DNA from 3 places in the Micromonospora sp. NPDC005291 genome. Region 1 is predicted to be linked to each of the others. Evidence: riboswitches for the same ligand, from Rfam matches in the RefSeq annotation. Region 1 holds a riboswitch; each other region holds the start of a gene.
What was found. A riboswitch is a leader RNA that binds a small molecule or an ion and turns the genes downstream of it on or off. The one in region 1 is predicted to bind cyclic di-AMP.

Region 2: linked by a shared signal. The riboswitch ahead of ABZT18_RS25725 (NlpC/P60 family protein) and the one ahead of ABZT18_RS13650 (hypothetical protein) in region 1 are both predicted to bind cyclic di-AMP.
Region 3: linked by a shared signal. The riboswitch ahead of ABZT18_RS27555 (hypothetical protein) and the one ahead of ABZT18_RS13650 (hypothetical protein) in region 1 are both predicted to bind cyclic di-AMP.

What each region holds. Positions count from the first base shown of each region.
Region 1 covers NZ_JBEXGR010000008.1:23,022-27,063, reverse strand. Annotated here, with positions in the region: gene ABZT18_RS13655 (carbonic anhydrase) at 33-761, shown strand; gene ABZT18_RS13650 (hypothetical protein) at 817-1,836, opposite strand; cyclic di-AMP (ydaO/yuaA leader) riboswitch at 1,841-1,971, opposite strand; gene ABZT18_RS13645 (YibE/F family protein) at 2,138-3,508, opposite strand; gene ABZT18_RS13640 (metal-sensitive transcriptional regulator) at 3,739-4,035, opposite strand.
Region 2 covers NZ_JBEXGR010000023.1:6,810-10,851, forward strand. Annotated here, with positions in the region: gene ABZT18_RS25710 (zinc metalloprotease) at 1-344, shown strand, start outside; gene ABZT18_RS25715 (pyridoxamine 5'-phosphate oxidase family protein) at 423-980, opposite strand; gene dcd (dCTP deaminase) at 1,058-1,636, shown strand; gene ABZT18_RS25725 (NlpC/P60 family protein) at 1,704-2,744, opposite strand; cyclic di-AMP (ydaO/yuaA leader) riboswitch at 2,757-2,893, opposite strand; gene ABZT18_RS25730 (peptidoglycan recognition family protein) at 3,128-4,042, shown strand, end outside.
Region 3 covers NZ_JBEXGR010000026.1:76,802-80,843, forward strand. Annotated here, with positions in the region: gene ABZT18_RS27545 (AAA family ATPase) at 1-897, shown strand, start outside; gene ABZT18_RS27550 (cation diffusion facilitator family transporter) at 1,004-1,918, shown strand; cyclic di-AMP (ydaO/yuaA leader) riboswitch at 2,061-2,191, shown strand; gene ABZT18_RS27555 (hypothetical protein) at 2,248-3,264, shown strand; gene ABZT18_RS27560 (hypothetical protein) at 3,386-3,895, shown strand; gene ABZT18_RS27565 (SRPBCC family protein) at 4,038-4,042, opposite strand, start outside.

The DNA.
Region 1 (4,042 bases):
CCAGGTCAGATGCGTGAGGACGAGGTGCGGGGATGAGTCAACCCGGGACACCCGGCGGGCAGCCGGGTCCGCAGCGGACCGCCGACCGGGCGTCTGCGCCCAGCGAGCCGACCCGGGCGTACGCCGAGCTGACCGCCGGCAACCAACGCTTCGTCAGCGGTGCCCCACGCCATCCCAATCAGGATGCCGGGCACCGGGCTGCCGTGGCAGACGGGCAGCACCCGTTCGCGGTGATCGTCGGCTGCTCCGACTCGCGCCTGGCCGCCGAGATCATCTTCGACCGAGGGCTGGGTGACCTGTTCGTGGTCCGTACGGCCGGGCACACCGCCGGCCCGGAGGTGCTCGGCAGCGTGGAGTACGCGGTGACCGTTCTCGGCACCCCGCTGGTGGTGGTGCTCGGCCACGACTCGTGCGGCGCGGTGCAGGCGGCCCGGGAGGTCGCCGCGACCGGCACCCCACCTCGTGGGCACCTGCGGGCGGTGGTCGACGCCGTGCTGCCCAGCCTGCGCCGGGCCGAAGCCGAGGGCGTGGACGACATCGACGAAATCGTCGACATCCACATCGCGCAGACGGTCGAGACGCTGCTGGGGCAGTCGCCCGTGCTGGCCGACGAGGTGGCGCAGGGGCGGTGCGCGGTCGTGGGCGTGTCGTATCGGCTCGCCGCCGGAGCGGTACGCCCGGTGGCCGCCGTGCCGGCCGGCTTCGCGACGCTCGACGTGCCGGCGGGGTCGACCGACCCGGCCGCGCCCGCCGCAGCCTGACGCGTCGAGGGCCGTCCCGCGACGCGGAACGGCCCTCGACGGGGCATCGTGCGGGTCAGAGCAGCGACATGTGCACGTGGTCGGTGTGGTTCGACGGCCCGCTGTACGAACTCCAGCCGGTCGCCGGGAACCAGATCTGGCGGTTCCAGATCACGTAGTAGATGCCGAGCCGGTCGGCGTTCCGGATGAGGAACGCGGCGACGTTGTTGCCGTACGTCCGGGTGTCCTCGTTGTGCCACGGGGCGAAGCCGCTCTTCTGCAGCGACCAGTCGCAGGCGCGGCCCTTCGGGTGCTCCCATGGCCCGCCGGAGCGGTAGCAGCCGACGAACCGGCTGAAGCCGGCCCGCTTGACCTCCTTGTACGCGTGCAGCGTGCGAGGCGTGATGCAGCCGGACGTGGTGGGGTCATTCTCGCTGCACGACTGGGGCTTCCAGTCACCGTCGGAGGTGCGACCCGGGCCGAGCCGGGCGACGGGCGAGGTGGCATCCACCAGGCCGCCGGTGAAGCCCTTTCCGCCGACCAGGGAGAGCGCCTTGTCCGCCTCGCTCTTCCGCTTCGCCATCAGGGCGGTCTGCTTCTGCTGCTCGCGGACCTCCGTGTCGAGGGCCAGCTTGGCCTGCTCGGCGCGGGCCTTCACCGTGTTGACCTCGGAGAGCTTCTTCTCGTTGACCATGTTCATCTCGTCGAGCACCGAGGCGCGCTGGACGAACGAGTCGGGGGCGTCGCTCTCCAGCAGCATCGCGATCGCGCCGATCCGGCCGGTCCGGTACGCCTGGGCGGCGATCTGCCCGACCTGCGGGGCCAGCGCATCCAGGTCGGCCTTGGCCCGGTCGACCTCCAGCGCCAACTCCTGCTGTCGCTTCTTGGATTTGTCCAGCTTGGACTTGGCGGCGGAGTAGTCGCGGTTGGCCTGCTCGATGACGTCGTTGAGCAGTTGGGGCTCGCCGTCCTCCTCGTGCCCGGACGGTGTGGGGGTCGTCGGGGCGGCATGGGCCGGGAGGGGCCCGGCGAGCACGGTCAGTGCGGCGATCACGGCCACCACGGGTGTCAACCAGCGGCGTAGGGGTGCCGTCACAATGTTCCCTTCCGTCGACCGCCGACCGGGTTAGCTGACGGGTTCGGGGCGGAAGTGGCCCCTACCGCTGACGCGGATTCACCCCACGTACCTGGGTCCCCGGCTCGCCGGTTGGCGATTGGGCGGTGGCACCGCAGGCGCCGCTTCGCGCCTTCATCGGTAACCGGCAGCGAGGTTACCCGAGAGTCGGCCTGGTGAGCTACGCCTTGATGTCGACCAAAAGTGTCATTTCGCCATGGCGTTGAGTGACCAGTGACGCGGTTCTCAGGGCGGATGCCCAAACTGGTCACGCTGAGGAGTGTCACCATGCCGTATCTGTGCTCCTGTTCGGCTCCGGCCACCGGTCGGTGGCGGTGTGTGGGGGTGAGGTCCGCGTCGGATCCGGCTCGCCGGGTCGACCTGTTCGCGGTGAGATGAGTGCGGCCAGTGCCTCCGCCCGGGCCGGCTGGGGTCGCGGGGCGGGAGCGTCGGCGGACGGAGGGGCATCCGTGCGCCCGGCGGTGGTCACCACCGCGGCCAGTCCGGTGGTCAGTGGCACGGCGGCGATCAGGCCGAGTGTGGCCACCGCGCTGCGGACGATCTCCTGCGCGAGGAACTCGCTGGTGAGGATCTGCCCGATCGGCCGCGAGTCGGCGGTGAGCAGGAGCAGCAGGGGTAGCGACGCGCCCGCGTACGCCAGCACGATGGTGTTGACAGTGGAGGCGATGTGCGCGCGGCCGACCCGGGTGGCCGCACGGTACAGCTGCAACCGGGTCAGCCCGGGGTTCGCGTTCGCCAACTCGGTGACGGTGGCCGCCTGGGTGACCGTCACGTCGTCGAGCACCCCGAGCGAGCCGATGATGATCCCGGCGAGCAGCAGGCCGTGCAGGTCCACGTCGCCCTGGAACATCGACAGTGTCGTCGCATCCTCGCTGCCGAAGCCGGTGAGGTGGGTTGCGGCCGTGGCGATGGTGGCGAGCACACCGGTCAGCACCAGGCTTCCCAGGGTGCCGAGCACCGCGACCGAGGTCTGCGCGGTGACCCCGTGCGTCAGGTAGAGCACCACGAACATGATCAGGGCCGCGCCGACCACCGCCACCAGCAGGGGTGATTTGCCTGCGCCGATGCCCGGCAGCACGAAGGTGAGCAGGATGGCGAAGCTGGCGGCCAGCCCGGCGAGCGCCGCCAGGCCCCGCCACCGACCGAACGCGACGATCGCGGCGGCGAAGACCACCGCCAGCCACACCATCGGGGTGCCGCGCTGATGCTCGGCGATGTTCCAGTTGCTGGCGGTGGGATCGGTCGGGTCGGTGAGCTCGACCAGGATGACCTCGTCGCCGACCTCGACCCGGGGCGCGCCGGGGCCGTCGGGCACCGGTGTCCGCACCTGCTGGCCGGCGGTCGGCCCGTCGTCCACCCGGACGTCGACCGTGCCGCACGGCCCGGCACCGACCCTCGGTGTGCCCTCGGGGCTCGACGGCACCGGCGGGCATGGCTCGGTCACCACCCGGGTCACCGTGCCGGGGTGGCGCGGCACGTCCGCTCCGCCGTCGGTCTGCGGGGACCCACCCCGCGGCCAGAGCAGCACGGCGGCGAGCACGGTGGCGACGAAGAGGGGCACCACCGTCATGACGAGGATCCGTCGTACCCGGGGCGGGGCGGACGGAGCGGGGCGGGTGTGGTCGGAACCCAAGGCGAGACTCCCAACGATCCGGTGCGGGGTACGGGTCAGCGTGCCGGTCGGTTCACCGTTGCCGTGGAAACGCGGCGACAGGTGCGGCGGATCGCTGGCTGACGACCGCTCGATCACGGACGGTCAGTGCCCGGCCCGGCCGGCCGAAGGCGCCACGTCGTGGTGGCGCCGGTGCCCGGCTGTGCAGCGGCATACGGAGGGTCACCGTGGAATGCCCGGACTGAGGGCTGTCAGCCGCGCTTCATGAGCCGGCCGACTGCCGCCATCATCTCGGTGGCCATCTCGTCGGCCCGGCCCTCGGCTGCCCCCTCGTGCATGCAGTGCCGGGCGTGCCCGTCGAGCAACCCCAGCGCCACCTTGTCGAGTGCGGCCTGGATCGCGGAGATCTGGGTGAGCACGTCGATGCAGTAGCGGTCGTCGTCGACCATCTTCTCGATGCCGCGGACCTGCCCCTCGACGCGGCGGAGCCGCGTGAGCAACTGGTCCTTGCTGGCGGTGTACCCGCGGATCGGGGTGGGTGCGGTCATGTCGACA
Region 2 (4,042 bases), on a different contig from region 1:
TGAGCAGCATGGACGGCGTGGTCGCGCTGAGCGAGTCCCTGCCGGGCGGCACCGCGACCAACTACAACCAGGGCGACACCGGCACCCACGAGGTGGGGCACTGGCTGAACCTGTACCACACCTTCCAGGGTGGCTGCGGTGGCTCGGGTGACAGCGTCAGTGACACCCCGGCCGAGGCGTCGCCCGCGTACCAGTGCCCGACGGGGCGCAACACCTGCTCGGCGGCGGGGCTGGACCCGATCACCAACTTCATGGACTACACCTACGACTCGTGCATGTACCAGTTCACCCCGGGGCAGGCGACCCGCATGCTGACCGCGTGGAACGCGTACCGCGCGGCGTGAATCTTCCGCGTACACCCGGTGCCGGCTCCGTCGTGACGGAGCCGGCACCGTCGTCTCTGCCTCCGGACCCGGCCGTGGTCAGGCGGCCGTGTACTGGACGTCGCGGTTGAGACGGGTCGGGCGCGCCTGCGGTACGACGAGCGGCGCGGCCGCCGCCGACGGGGCGTGCGGGTCGAGCCAGACCCGAACGGCCGGCCGACCCGGCGCGAGACCCGGAATGCCCGCGGTGTGCTGCTCGCGGCGGGTCAGCATCGCCACGTCGACGGTGAACTCGAACAGCCGCCAGTCGACCTGCGGCTCCGCACGGGCGCCCTGCGCCAGCCGGGCCACCCGTGTCGGATCGGTCACCGGATGGGCCCGCCCCGCCACGTACGCCTCGTCGTCGCTCTCCTCCGGGGGGAACGAGTGCAGCGCGTAACGGCCGTCCCGTTCGAGGTCACGGCGCTTCGGAGAGTCGATGATGAAGCAGAAGAGGCCCTCGTCGGTGATGACCGGGGAGACCGGGTGGACCCGGGGTCCGCCGTCGGCGCGGACCGTGGCCAGATAGCCGAAGCCCGGCCCGTACTGCTGAAGGAGAACGCGGATCCCGTCGGCGAGTCGGGGCTCGTCGGCGGCGAATTCGGACCAGGAAGCCATGCGGACATTCTATCGAACAAATGTACGAAGAGCGACCTCGACACGCTGGTCACCGCCTACCTCGCTATGGTGGTCCGATGCTGCTCTCTGACCGCGACCTGGTCTCCGAGATCAAGGCCGGCACGCTGGGCCTGGAGCCGTTCGAGCCCACCCTGGTCCAACCGTCCAGCATCGACGTGAGACTCGACCGGCTGTTCCGGGTCTTCAACAACCACCTTTACACCCACATCGATCCGGCGATGCAGCAGGACGACCTGACATCGGCGGTCGAGGTGCCCGACGGCGAGCCGTTCGTGCTGCACCCGGGGGAGTTCGTGCTCGCCTCGACGCTGGAGGTCATCTCGCTGGGCGACCAGCTCGCCGGCCGGCTGGAAGGGAAGAGCTCACTGGGCCGGCTCGGGCTGCTCACGCACTCCACCGCCGGCTTCATCGACCCGGGTTTCTCCGGTCACGTGACGCTGGAGCTCTCCAATGTGGCGAACCTGCCGATCACCCTCTGGCCGGGCATGAAGATCGGCCAGCTCTGCATCTTCCGGCTCTCCTCGCCGGCCGAGCACCCGTACGGCTCGGCGGTCTACGGTTCGCGCTACCAGGGCCAACGTGGGCCGACGCCGAGCCGCGCCTGGCAGAGCTGGCGCGCCTGGCCCACCCGCTGATCCCTGTACGCACGACGAGGGCCCGCCGCGAACGGATCGCGACGGGCCCTCATTCGTGAGGAGTGGGTCAGCCTGGGCGGCCGTAGCTGTGGATCGGGCCGTCGTCGACCTTCTTCATCTTGACCGGTTGACCAGCCTGCGAGGCGTGCACCACCCAGCCACCGCCGACGTACATGCCCACGTGGTGGATGTCGCTGTAGTAGAAGACCAGGTCGCCGGGGCGCAGGTTGGCCTTGCTGACGTCCTTGGTGACGCGGCTCTGCGCGGCGGCGTTGTGCGGCAGCGACACGCCAGCCTTGGCCCAGGCGGCCAGCATCAGCCCGGAGCAGTCGTACGAGTTCGGGCCCTCGGCACCCCAGACGTAGGGCTTGCCGATCTGGGCGCAGGCGAACTTGACGGCCGTGCCCGCGGCGCCGCCGGGGTAGCTGCCAGGGCAGGGCGCCGGGCGCAGCGAACCGCCGCCACCGTTGCCATACACCTTGAGGCGCAGCTTCTGCAGCCGGTCGATCTCCTCGTTGATCTGCTTCTTCTTCGCCGCCAACTGCGCTTCGGTGCGGGTCAGCTGGGCCACCATCTCGTCCAGCGGCGCCTTCTGCTGGGCCAGCTCGTCGCGCAGGTCCGCGACCTGCCGCACGTCCTGCTGCTGGTTGTGCGCGAACCGGTCGAGCATCTCCAACTGGCCGACCACCTCGGTGGGTGACCGGCTGCCCAACATCGCGTTGACGGTGGAGACGTTCTCGCCCTTGTAGGCACGGACGGCGAGGGCGCTGACCTTGTCCATCGCCGCGTCGACCTCCCGCTCCAGCGGGGCGATCCGGGCGGCCAGCGCGTCGGCCTGCTTGCGCTTGGCAGCCAGGTCGGTTCGGGTGGCGTTGTGGCGTTCGATGATCGGTTCGAGCTTGTTCCAGTCGGCGTCGATCTGGCGCTCAATCTCGGCGACGGACGGGTCCGCGTGGGCCGCCGTGGCGCTGCCGGTCAGGACGACGGCGACGCCGGCCAGTGCGGCGAGGGCCGTGGTGAAGCGGGACCAGCGTGGGCGCGGCACGATCGACGTCGGGCCGGCTGACGCCGACCGCTCGGACGACGGCCGCGGGGCATGGAGTGCCACCGGGTTCCGTACTCCTTCTTCCTGACCGCCTACCGGGTTAGCTGACGGGTTCGGGCGGGAAGTTGGCGCCCTACCGCAATGGCTGCGGATTCACCCCGGGAAAACCTGGGTCCCCGGTTCGCTCGGAAGCGACTCGGCGGTGTCGGTCCGTTACCGCCCGGGCTGGGCGGACCTGCTATCGGGCCGACAAATGACCAGAGTAGAGACGGCTGTTACCGATCCGCAACCCGTGCGGCCGTGACACTCCGTACCGATCCGAAAGGTTCACCGACCGTGTGTGAAGATTTTTTTCCTAACACCTCGATACATGGAAAGGTATTGACGCAGACTCCCGGGCGGCGCGAAGGTGACCTCACCTTCACCCGCAACATCTAGGGGGTTCGATGCGCCATTCAACCCTGTCGACCGGCCGGCGCGCACTGCTCGCCGCCGCCGTGGTCGCAGCCGCGACCGCGGTTCCGCTACCCTCCGGCCCGGCCGCCGCCGCGCCCACCGCCGACCGCCAGCAGCAGTACGCCGCGGCGGCGACCGAGTACGGTGTGCCGACCGTCGTGCTGCTCGCCGTCTCCTATCTGGAGTCCCGCTGGGACAGCAACGCCGGCACACCGAGCACCAGCGGCGGCTACGGCCCGATGCACCTCACCGACGCCCGGCACGTGGCCGCCCTACCCGGGCGCGGCCACCACGACGCCGGCACCGAGGACCCACGCGGCGACGACTCCCGCTCCGCGAGACTGCTCGCCCCCCGACCGGCCGAGGATCCCGCGCCGCCCGCCGCCGCGTTGCAGACCATGGACGCCGCCGCCGCGCTGACCGGCGCCGCCCCCGAGGCACTGCGCACCGATGCGGGCGTCAACATCCGGGGCGGCGCCGCGCTGCTCGGGGCGTACCAGAGGGAGTTGGGCGCGCCGGTCGGTGCCGACACCGACCCGGCGGCCTGGTACGGCGCGGTGGCCCGCTACGCCGGCGCGGACAGCGCTGACGCCGCGGCGGCCTTCGCCGACGAGGTCTTCACCACCATTGGTGCCGGCGAAACCCGGGTGACCGACGACGGCCAGCGGATCACACTGCCGGCCCGCGCGGTGCAACCGCAGCGTTCCTGGTTGGACCGGCTGGGCCTGCGCCGCCTGGCTCGCCCGGACGGGCTGGAATGCCCCCGCACCATCTCCTGCGAGTGGATCCCGGCACCCTACGAGGCGTTCGGCGACGGCGACTACGGCAACCACGACCTCTCCGACCGGCCCGCGCGGCAGAAGATCGAGTACATCGTCATCCACGACACCGAGGCGAGCTGGGCG
Region 3 (4,042 bases), on a different contig from region 1:
CGCCGGTACGCCTCGGGAATCCTCTCCTCCGCGGAGATCCGGCTGCTCAACGCCGCGTACCGGAGTCTGGAATCGGCCGGGCTGACCATCGCTGACGTGGCACTGCTGGACGAGTTGGACGCGCTGCTCGGTAAGCCGGCGCAGCCGGCCCGGGCCCGGCGTGACCCGTTCCAGCTCGCTGGCGGCGTACGCGAGCTGAGCACCCTCGGCGACCGGCAGCGGGCCGCGCGTGCGGCGGCTCGGGAGCGCCCGGCGGACTACCGGGATTACGCGCATGTGGTGGTGGATGAGGCCCAGGACGTCTCACCGATGCAGTGGCGGATGATCGGTCGACGTGGCCGCCTGGCCTCCTGGACGGTGGTGGGTGACCCCGCGCAGACCGCGTGGACCGGCCACCCCGACGAGCTGGACCGGGCCCGGGACCAGGCGCTGGGCCGGCGCAAGCGGCACGATTTCACGCTCACCACCAACTACCGCAACTCGGCGGAGATCTTCGCGGTGGCGGCGGCGGAGATCCGCCGGCTCTACCCTGACCTGCCGCTGCCGACCGCCGTCCGCTCCACCGGGGTCGATCCGGTCGAGCTGGTGGTGCCCGCGACGGGGTTGGAGACGGCGATCGTGGAGGCGGCCGCCGGCCTGCTGGCCGAGGTGGAGGGCACCGTCGGGGTGATCACGCCGGTCCCCCGCCGCGACGAGGTCGTCGGCTGGCTCGGCGCGCTCGACGCACCAAGGTTGCAGGTGGTGACCAGCCTTGAGGCCAAGGGCATGGAGTACGACGCGGTGGTGCTGGTCGCACCGAGCGAGATCCGGGCGGATCCGGGTGCCGGGGTGCGCACCCTGTACGTCGCGCTCTCCCGGGCCACTCAGCGACTCACCACCATCGACCCGACCGGCTGATCCGTGCTGGTGGCTGCCGGCGAGCGTCGCCGGCCGTACACTTGCATACATAGCGATGTGAGCATACATTTGACCGGGTCCTGACTGGCAGCGGAGGGTGTATCTCGTGGGCGCAGGTCATGACCACCATGGGTCGGTCGCCAATGCCGCACATCGGCACAGGGGTCGACTCTGGGCGGCGTTCGGCCTGCTCGCCACCCTGATGGTGGTCGAGGCGGTGGCCGCCCTGCACACCGGCTCGCTCGCCCTGCTCTCCGACGCCGGGCACATGTTCACCGACGTGCTCGGCATCGGGATGGCGCTCGCCGCGATCACCGCGACCCGGCGCGCCACCGGCGACCCGCAACGCACCTTCGGGCTCTACCGACTCGAGGTGCTCGCCGCGCTCGCCAACGCCGTCCTGCTCTCCGGCGTCGCGGTCTACGTGGTGATCGAGGCGATCCGCCGCTTCGGCGACCCCCACGAGGTCATCGCCGGCCCGATGCTCGCGGTGGCCGTGCTCGGCCTGCTCGCGAACATCGTCGCCTTCGCCCTGCTCCGTGTCGGCGCCCGGGAGAGCATCAACCTCCAGGGCGCCTACCTGGAGGTGCTCGGCGACCTGCTCGGCTCGCTCGGCGTGATCGGCGCGGCACTGCTCATCACCGCCACCGACTGGTGGTGGGCCGACCCACTGGTCGCGGTCGCCATCGGCGTGTTCATCCTGCCGCGCACCTGGCGGCTGGCCCGCGCCGCCGTCCGCATCCTGGTGCAGGCCGCCCCGGAACACCTCCAGGTGACCGCCGTGCACGACCGGTTGGCCGCAGTGCCCGGTGTGGTCGAGGTGCACGACCTGCACGTCTGGACGCTCACCTCAGGCATGGACGTGGCCTCCGCACACCTGACCATGGCACCCGGCGCGGAGGTCGGCGCGGTGCTCACCGCGGCGCGTACGGCCCTGCACGACGACTTCCGGATCGAGCACGCGACGTTGCAGATCGAGCCCAGCGCCGCCTCCGGGGCCTGCGGCCCGGTCGAGTGGTGACAGCCTTTTGGGAGCTTTCCTCGGCTTCGCCGGATATTGCCGTGACGACGTACGCACCGTCCGTCACATCGGCTGCAACTGCCCCACCGGCACCGGTAGGCTCGGTCCCGGCCTCCACCAGGCGGCGCCCTCCCGGCGCCGGTGATGGTCGCCGCCTAATCGCCCGAGTGGCGAACCGGGGAACCACGTTCCTGGGGTGCATCCGCGTCAGCGGTAGGGATCTTCCGTCCCGAACCCGTCAGCTAACCCGGTCGGCGGCTAACGGAAGGACATGCGCAGTGGCACCAGCACGACCACCCTCCGCCCGACTGGCGGCCCTGATCGTCGCGATGTTCGCCCTCAGCGTCGCGCTCCCGGCCGGCGCCGCCTCGGCCGCACCCCCGAGCGGCCTCCGGGCCGCCGCCGCACCCGACTCCGACGAAGAGGGCGGCACCCCGGCGCTGCGGGCCCAACTCGACGCGGCCAGCAAGGGCTACCTGGACGCGAAGCGCGCCCTGGACACCTCCGTGCAGCGGCAGCAGCAGCTCGCCACCCAACTGAAGACCACCGAGGCCGAGCTCGACCAGCGCAGCGGCAAGGTTGGCGAGATCGCCGGGGTGGCGTATCGCACCGGCCGGCTCGGCGCGATGTCGGCGCTGCTCAACAGCAACACCCCCGAGGGCTTCATGGATCGGGCCGCCGCACTGGACGCGGTGGCCGCCAACGAGGACCGGGTGCTGCGCGACCTGCTCGCCACCAAGGACCAGGCCAACCGCACCCGGGTCGCCCTGGACGGCGAGATCATTGAACAGCGCAAGCAGGTCGCGGTGATGGCCAAGCGCAAGGAGCAGGCCGAACGGGCCCTGACCGTGGCCACCACGCCCAAGCCGCGGACCACTGTGGACACCGGCTCCAACCGGGGCACCTCCGCCGCCAACGCGACGGCCGCACCGCGCAACTCCGACGGCTCCTGGCCGTCGGAGTCGTGCAGCGTCAACGACCCCACCCCGGCCAGCGGCTGCATCACCCCGCGCACCCTGCACGCGCTGAATCAGGCCAAGGCCGCTGGCTTCACCCGGTACGTCTCCTGCCACCGCCCCAGCGGCTCCGGTGAACACCCGAAGGGCCGGGCCTGCGACTTCGCCGCGCAGAAGGGTGGCTTCGGCAGCGACGCCACCGGCGGCGACAAGACCTACGGCAACAACCTGGCCGCGTACTTCATCCGCAACGCCGATCGGCTCGCCGTGCTGTACGTGATCTGGTACAGGCAGATCTGGCTGCCCAGCAGCGGGTGGAAGTCGTACAGCGGGGCGGGTGGCGACCCGTCCAGCGACCACACCAACCACGTGCACCTGTCGGTCTACTGACCGATCCGTGGTCGGTGCCTCCCACACACGGGGGCACCGACCACGGCTACGTCACAGGGCGTACCCCTGATGTCGCCGGCCGTCGGACGACCCGGTCAGCGTCGGCGGGCAGCATCGCGGTATGCGACGGATCCCACCCATCGCCCGCAAGGGGCTGCTCACCCTGCACCTGGTCACCTCGCTCGGCTGGCTCGGCGCCGACCTGGTGCTGCTCACCCTCGGCATCGCCGTGCAGCGTGGCGCCGACCCGGCCGTGATGTATCCGGTCGCGGCACTGGTCGGCACCGTGCTGTTCGCGCCGCTGAGCGTGCTGGTCTGGCTGATCGGCGTCACCAGCGCGCTGCTCACCCCGTGGGGTCTGCTGCGCTACCGCTGGGTGCTGGTCAAGCTGGTGCTCACCACGGTGATGGTCGGGCTGGTGCTCTTCCTGCTCACCCCGAATCTGCGGCACGCCGGTGCGGTGGGCGCCACCCTGCCCGCGCGGGATCGCGCCGACCTGGTGATCGCACCCGCGGTGTCGACCAGCCTGATGATCATCGCGACGGTGCTGTCCACCTACAAGCCGTGGGGCCGGCGGCGCGGGACGCGACCCATCCTGGCGAGTCGTGATCGCGCTGCAACCAGGATGTAGTGGCCTCCAGGCTGCCCGAAGGCCACTACATCCACGATCAAGCACGATCATGGTGCGGGGTGCGGGGTGCGGGGTGCGGGGTGCGGGGTGCGGGGTGCGGGGTGCGGGGTGCGGGGTGCGGGGTGCGCGGGGTGCGGGCGGGTCAGG